2 linked regions of the Phreatobacter oligotrophus genome follow. The protein of the gene in region 1 interacts with the protein of each later gene in a pairwise test. Links are inferred from orthologs where the notes say so. Each region holds a gene or a part of one and is shown on either strand. Other genes may lie near its edges. The genes, in order: cysK and cysE.

Region 1 (3,244 bases):
CGAGCTTCAGCTTCGCCTATGCGATGCAGGTGGCCCGCCGGCTCGACATCATGCCGCTCAACCTCGCGGGCATGCCGGAGGACATGAGCCCGGCCGTCGTGCCGCGGCTCGGCACGCGCGTGCAACTCGCCGACGGGCAGGTGGAGATCGCCATGCCGCTGCAGGCCTATCGCGCGCCGGTCGTCTTCCGGATGGTGCGCAGCCCGCAGGGCCGCTGGCGGGTGCAGCAGGTGCTGCCACCCGGCGGCCACGTGGAGTCGCTACCCTTCGGCCTGCCTACGGATTGAGCCGCTCGCCGCCTGAGAAATCGGGTGGATGAAACGGGTGTCGCATCGTGCCCGCGCGGGGTTTCCTGCTGCTGACCAGCACGGAGACCCGTCATGACCCTGACCACACATCGGCCGATCGAACCAGCCATTCTCTATCTTGGCACCCCGGTCGTGCTGGTCACCAGCCTCAACCCGGATGGTAGCGCCAATGTCGCTCCGATGTCCTCTGCCTGGTGGCTCGGCTGGACCTGCCTGCTCGGTTTCGATGCAACCTCGCAGACGCCGCAGAACCTCATTCGCACCGGCCAATGTGTGCTGAACTTGCCGGGACCCGAATGTGTCGGCGCTGTCGACAGGCTCGCCTGCCTGTCGGCCTCCGATCCCCTCCCGCGCCATAAACAGATGCTCGGCTACCGGTCCGAGGCGGACAAGTTCGCTGCGGCGGGGTTGACCGCCGTTCCATCGGAAAGCGTCGCCCCGCCGCGGATCGCTGAATGTGCGATCCAGCTTGAGGCGGTCGTGGAGGAGCATCGCACCATCGGGAGCAATGACCCGCGACTGCTCGTCCCCTCGGTTGCGGTGGAAGTGCGGATCGTCCGCGCCCATGCGGCGGAGGCGATCCTGTCGGCGGAGTTCGAGAACCGGATCGACGCGGCTCGCTGGCGCCCGCTCATCATGACGCTGCGCCAGTTCTTCTCGACCGGCGAGCCGATCCACGGCTCCCGCCTCGCCGTCGTACCGGAGGAGGCCTATACCGGGCGGACGCCCCGGCGCCGGGCGCCGGGGTCCTTGGCTCAGAGCCCGTCGAACAGCGCCGTGGAGAGGTAGCGCTCGGCGAAGCTCGGGATGATGACCACGATGGTCTTGCCGGCATTTTCCGGACGCTGTCCCAGCGTGATCGCCGCCTTCACCGCCGCACCGGCGGAGATGCCTGTGGGCACGCCCTCGAGGCGGGCGAGCTCGCGGGCCTGGGCGAAGGCCTCGTCGTTGGAGACCTGGACCACCTCGTCGATGACGCCGCGGTCGAGGATGTCCGGCACGAAGCCGGCGCCGATGCCCTGGATCTTGTGCGGGCCGGGATTGCCGCCCGAGAGGACGGGGGAATCCGTCGGCTCGACCGCCACGACCTTCACCGTCGGTTTGCGCGCCTTGAGCACCTGGCCGACGCCGGTGATGGTGCCGCCGGTGCCGACGCCCGAGACGAAGATGTCGACGCCGCCCTGGGTGTCGTTCCAGATCTCCTCCGCGGTGGTGTGGCGGTGGATCTCCGGGTTCGCCGGGTTCTTGAACTGCTGCGGGATGATGGCATTGGGGTTCGCCGCGGCCAGTTCCTCGGCCTTGGCGACGGCGCCCTTCATGCCCTTCGGGCCTTCGGTGAGCACCAGCTCGGCGCCGAGCAGGGCGAGCATCTTGCGGCGCTCCACCGACATGGTCTCGGGCATGACGAGGACGAGGCGGATGCCGCGGGCGGCGGCAACGAAGGCCAGCGCGATACCGGTATTGCCGGAGGTCGGCTCGATCAGAACCGTGTCCTTTGTGATCTTCCCCGCCGCTTCCAGCGCGTCGATCATGGCGACGCCGATGCGGTCCTTGACGCTGGCGATGGGGTTGAAGAACTCAAGCTTGGCGAGGATCGTCGCCTTGACGCCATGGGTCTCGGCCAGGCGGTCGAGCCGCACCAGGGGCGTGTCGCCGATGGTCTCGGTGATGGAATTGTAGATGCGGCCGCGGCCGGGCTTGCGGGTCTTCTCGGGCGAGACGTGAGCGGTCATGGATGCCTCCCTGTATGGGCCCAATCTAACGATGCGTGGAAGGAAATTCTACGAATGGTGACGATGGGCCAAAAATAAGAACGATCGTTCTTGAGATCGGGTCCGGTGGGGAACGGGCTTGTTTTCAAACCGGCAGGGCGAGGCAGCCTCTCCCCCTGGCGGGGCTGGCTTGCGGCGGCGGGGATCGACCGCTGCGATGCATGGCGCGAAGCTTGGTCGGCATCGCTACGGGGAGAGGAATGCCATGAGCCAGCAGCCGATCCGGGCCAACGCCGTCCGCGCCGCCGATGTTCCGCCGCGCACCAAGCCGTCCAACTATCCCGAGCCGTTCTTCTCGCGCATGGCGGGGCGCACCAAGCGCCCGCTCGGCGACCTGTTCGGGCTCACCAATTTCGGCGTGAACCTGACGACGCTCGCCCCCGGGGCCATGTCGGCGCTGCTGCACCGGCACACGACGCAGGACGAGTTCGTCTATGTGCTGGAGGGCGAGCTGGTGCTGGTGACGGATGAGGGCGAGACGCCGCTGAAGCCGGGAGACTGCGCCGGCTTTGCCAAGGCGGGCATCGCCCATCAGCTGGTGAACCGGTCGGATGCACCGGCCACCTATCTGGAGATCGGCGATCGCACCCCCGGCGACAGCGCCAGCTATCCGCAGGACGATCTCGTGGCGGTCCTGCAACCCGGCGGGACCTGGGCCTTCACCCACAAGGACGGCACGCCCTACTGAGCCGCCTCAGAGGATCATCTGCGTCTGGGTGACGAGGGCGACCGGCTTGCCGTCGCCCCGGTTGATCCGTGTCTGCCAGACCTGGGTGCGGGCGCCGCGATGGACCGGCGTCGCGGTGGCGGTGAGCGTGTCGCCGACCGGACCGGCGGCGAGGAAGTTGGTCTTGCTCTCGATGGTCGTCGTGCCCTTGGCGCCGGGCGGCAGGTTCAGGAAGGTCGCGGCCGCTCCCACCGTGTCGGTCAAGGCCATGAGCGCACCGCCATGGACGATGGAGCCTGCGGTGCAGAGGTCCTCGCGTACGACGAGGGTCGCGACCACCTCGTCTGCCGACGCCGCGGTGAAGGTCACGCCCATGAGGGTTGCGAAGGGCAGGGGATGGGCGGCGAGGCGGTCGAGGGCGTCGGACATGGGCAGCCTCCTCAAGGGGAGGGAGCCTGGCGCCCGGGCGTCCGTGGGTCAATGACGTTGGAGGTTAT
Region 2 (3,212 bases), on another replicon or contig:
TGCAGCCGCTCGTGCCGGACGTGATGGTGCGCGCCGGCCCGGATGGCGGCTGGATTGTCGAGCTGAACAGCGAGACGCTGCCGAAGGTGCTGGTCAACCAGAGCTACTACGCGCGGGTGTCGAAGACGACGAAGAGCGACGGCGAGAAGGCCTTCCTCGCCGATGCGCTGCAGACCGCGACCTGGCTTGCCCGCGCCCTCGACCAGCGCGCCCGCACGATCCTGAAAGTGGCCACCGAGATCGTCCGCCAGCAGGACGCCTTCTTCGCCCTCGGCGTGCAGTATCTGAGGCCCTTGAACCTCAAGACCATCGCCGACGCCATCGGCATGCATGAATCGACCGTGTCGCGCGTCACCTCGAACAAGTCGATCGCCACCAGCCGCGGCATTTTCGAGATGAAGTACTTCTTCACCTCGTCGATCGCGAGCTCGGAGGGCGGCGAGAGCCATTCGGCGGAAGCCGTGCGCTACCGCATCAAGCAGATGATCGATGCCGAGACGCCGGACGACGTGCTCTCGGACGATGCGATCATGGACAAGCTCAAGGACGCCGGCATCGACATCGCCCGCCGCACGGTGGCGAAGTATCGCGAGGCCCTGCGCATTCCCTCCTCCGTGCAGCGCCGGCGCGAGAAGCAGGCCATGGCGGTGTGAGGCGCTGGCCTCTGTCCGCATCTGTCGCTGCATCAAGGAAGTGCGTCCTTCGAGGCTCGCTGCCGCTCGCACCTCAGGATGAGGAATGGGGTGACCTGCAGGGCGGATCGAACTGGGCTGCCGCCCTTTTGCGTGCAAATCTCCGTCCATCCTCATCCTGAGGTGCGAGCCGCATGATGCGTCAGCATCAGCGGCGAGCCTCGAAGGACGCACTCGCGCTGTGCAATGCGCGCCGCTGTCACGAGGATCAATCACCTCTCGACAAGGCAGGGAACGGAAAGGTCATTCCGTCGTTCACCGCGTTCGCAGACGACCATTCTATCCCGTCGAATTGACTTGAATCGGCGTCGTACGGAGGTCTTATTCCCCCTCCAAGCTGATCCTGCGGAGGATTTTTCCCTCATGGCCAAGCCGCAGACCACCGGCACCGTCATCCCGCTGCCGTCCGACACCGCCGACCTCGCCTGGCACCGCCTGCGCACCGAGGCCGAGGCGAGCGCTGCCGCGAATCCCGAGATCGCCACGCTGGTGCTGCGCACCATCGGCCGCGCCTCGTCCTTCGAGGATGCGGTGGCCCGCCGCGTCGCCGCCCGCCTCGCCACGTCGGACGTGCCGGCGGATGTGGTGCACGACGCCTTCACCGAAGCGCTGGAGGCCTCCCCGGCCATCGCCGAGGCCATGCGCGCCGACGCCGCCGCGGTGATCGACCGCGACCCGGCCGCCGACCGGCTGATCGAGCCGGTGCTGTTCTTCAAGGGCTACCACGCCATCCAGGCGCATCGCGTCGCCCATTGGCTGCTCGGACAGGGCCGCCGCGACTTCGCGCTCTACCTGCAGAGCCGCTCGTCGGAGGTCTTCCAGACCGACATCAACCCGGCCGTGCGCATGGGCAAGGGCGTGTTCCTCGACCATGCCACCGGCCTCGTCGTGGGCGAGACGGCGGTGATCGAGGACGACGTCTCGATCCTCCAGGGCGTGACGCTGGGCGGAACCGGCAAGGAGGCGGGCGACCGCCATCCGAAGATTCGCCGCGGCGTGCTGATCGGCGCCGGCGCCAAGATCCTCGGCAATATCGAGATCGGCCGCTGCGCGCGCGTCGCCGCCGGTTCGGTGGTGCTCCAGCCTGTCGCGCCGAACACGACGGTCGCCGGCGTGCCGGCCAAGCCCGTCGGCACGGCGGGCTGCGCCGAGCCCTCGCGCTCCATGGACCAGATCCTCGCCCGCGAGGCGGTGGACGGCTTCAACTACGTGATCTGACGCCTCCCCTCAGACATCCCCGATGCAAGGCCCGCGCTGCCCGGCGCGGGCTTTTGTCGTCCCGACCCCTCCCCCGTCCGGCGCGGTTGCAGCGGGGCGTTTCATGGTGAGAAATAGCGCTTCATGAATGAGCCCGGCACCACCGGGGCAGATGGGGCGGACGGCATGACGGGCATGGCAGGCCATCGTGGGGCGAGGCGGGGGACCGCGCCATGACGATGCAGCTCACCCTTGCCCTGCACCGGGCGCAACGGCTGTTTCCGGACAAGACCGCCGTGGTCTTCGCCGAGCGGCGCTGGACCTACACGCAGTTCCTGGACCGGGTGGCGCGGCTCGCGGGGGTCCTTAAGGGTCTCGGCTTCCAGCCGGGCGACCGCGTCGCCATGCTCTCGCATTCCTCCGACCGCTACCTCGAGTTCTTCTTCGCGGCCTTCTGGGCCGGCGGCATCGCCGTGCCGGTCTCCACCCGCTATGCGCTGCCGGAGACGACCTTCCTCATGCAGGATTGCGGCGCCAAGGTCCTTCTCGTCGGCGACGACTTCGTCGAGATGGCCGAGGCCCTGAAGCCGCAATGCCCGGACCTCGCCCACATGATCCATGCCGGCGAAGGGCCCTGCCCGGCCGGCATGATCGCCTATGACGCGGCTCTGGCGGGCGCGGAGCCCGCCCCGGACGCGCGGCGCGGCGGCGACGACATCGCGGTGCTGTTCTACACGGGCGGCACGACCGGGCGCTCCAAGGGCGTCATGCTCACCCATACCAACTGCATGGCCAATTCCTTCGGCGGCATGGTCCACACCAAGCTCGACAGCTCGGTGGTCGGGCTCCATGCCGGGCCGCTCTATCATGCGGCCGCGGGATCCCGCGTCTTCACCAACACGCTGCTGGGCGCGACCCATGTCGTCATTCCGCGCTTCACGGTGAAGGGCGTTCTGGAGGCCATCCAGACCCATCGGATCACCATGACCTCCATGGTGCCGACCATGATGACGATGATCCTCAACGAGCCGGATCTCGACCGTTACGATCTCTCCTCGCTGCAGCTCATCGGCTATGGCGGCGCCCCCATGCCGGTGGCGACGCTTGAGGCGCTGATCCAGCGGCTGCCGCATGTCCGCTTCGCCCAGGCCTATGGCATGACCGAGCTCTCCCCGGCCTGCACCTATCTCGAGCCCGCGGACCATTCGCTCGACCCCGCCAAGGTGCATCGCCTCGCCTCGGGCGGGCGGGCCATCGTCGGCTGCGACATCAGGGTGGTGGACGAGAACGACCGCGACGTGCCGGTCGGCCAGATCGGCGAGA

Evidence for each region.
Region 2: the proteins of cysK (region 1) and cysE interact in binary tests that used the Escherichia coli proteins (3 or more experiments, as listed by UniProt). The link is inferred for Phreatobacter oligotrophus from one-to-one orthologs.

What each region holds. Positions count from the first base shown.
Region 1 is NZ_PZZL01000006.1:180,346-183,589, reverse strand. Bases 53-2,979 are described here. They hold cysK (cysteine synthase A), read right to left. Parts: upstream 2,042-2,979; coding sequence 1,064-2,041; downstream 53-1,063. Other genes in these bases: C8P69_RS15315 (PaaI family thioesterase), read right to left, coding at 2,775-2,979; C8P69_RS15320 (cupin domain-containing protein), read left to right, coding at 2,286-2,768; C8P69_RS15330 (flavin reductase family protein), read left to right, coding at 381-1,097; C8P69_RS15335 (hypothetical protein), read left to right, coding at 53-287. Also shown: more of C8P69_RS15335, read left to right, coding at 1-52; more of C8P69_RS15315, read right to left, coding at 2,980-3,176.
Region 2 is NZ_PZZL01000003.1:489,756-492,967, reverse strand. The notes cover bases 88-2,982. They hold cysE (serine O-acetyltransferase), read left to right. Parts: upstream 88-1,055; coding sequence 1,056-1,910; downstream 1,911-2,982. Other genes in these bases: C8P69_RS09440 (long-chain-fatty-acid--CoA ligase), read left to right, coding at 2,123-2,982; rpoN (RNA polymerase factor sigma-54), read left to right, coding at 88-653. Outside these bases: more of rpoN, read left to right, coding at 1-87; more of C8P69_RS09440, read left to right, coding at 2,983-3,212.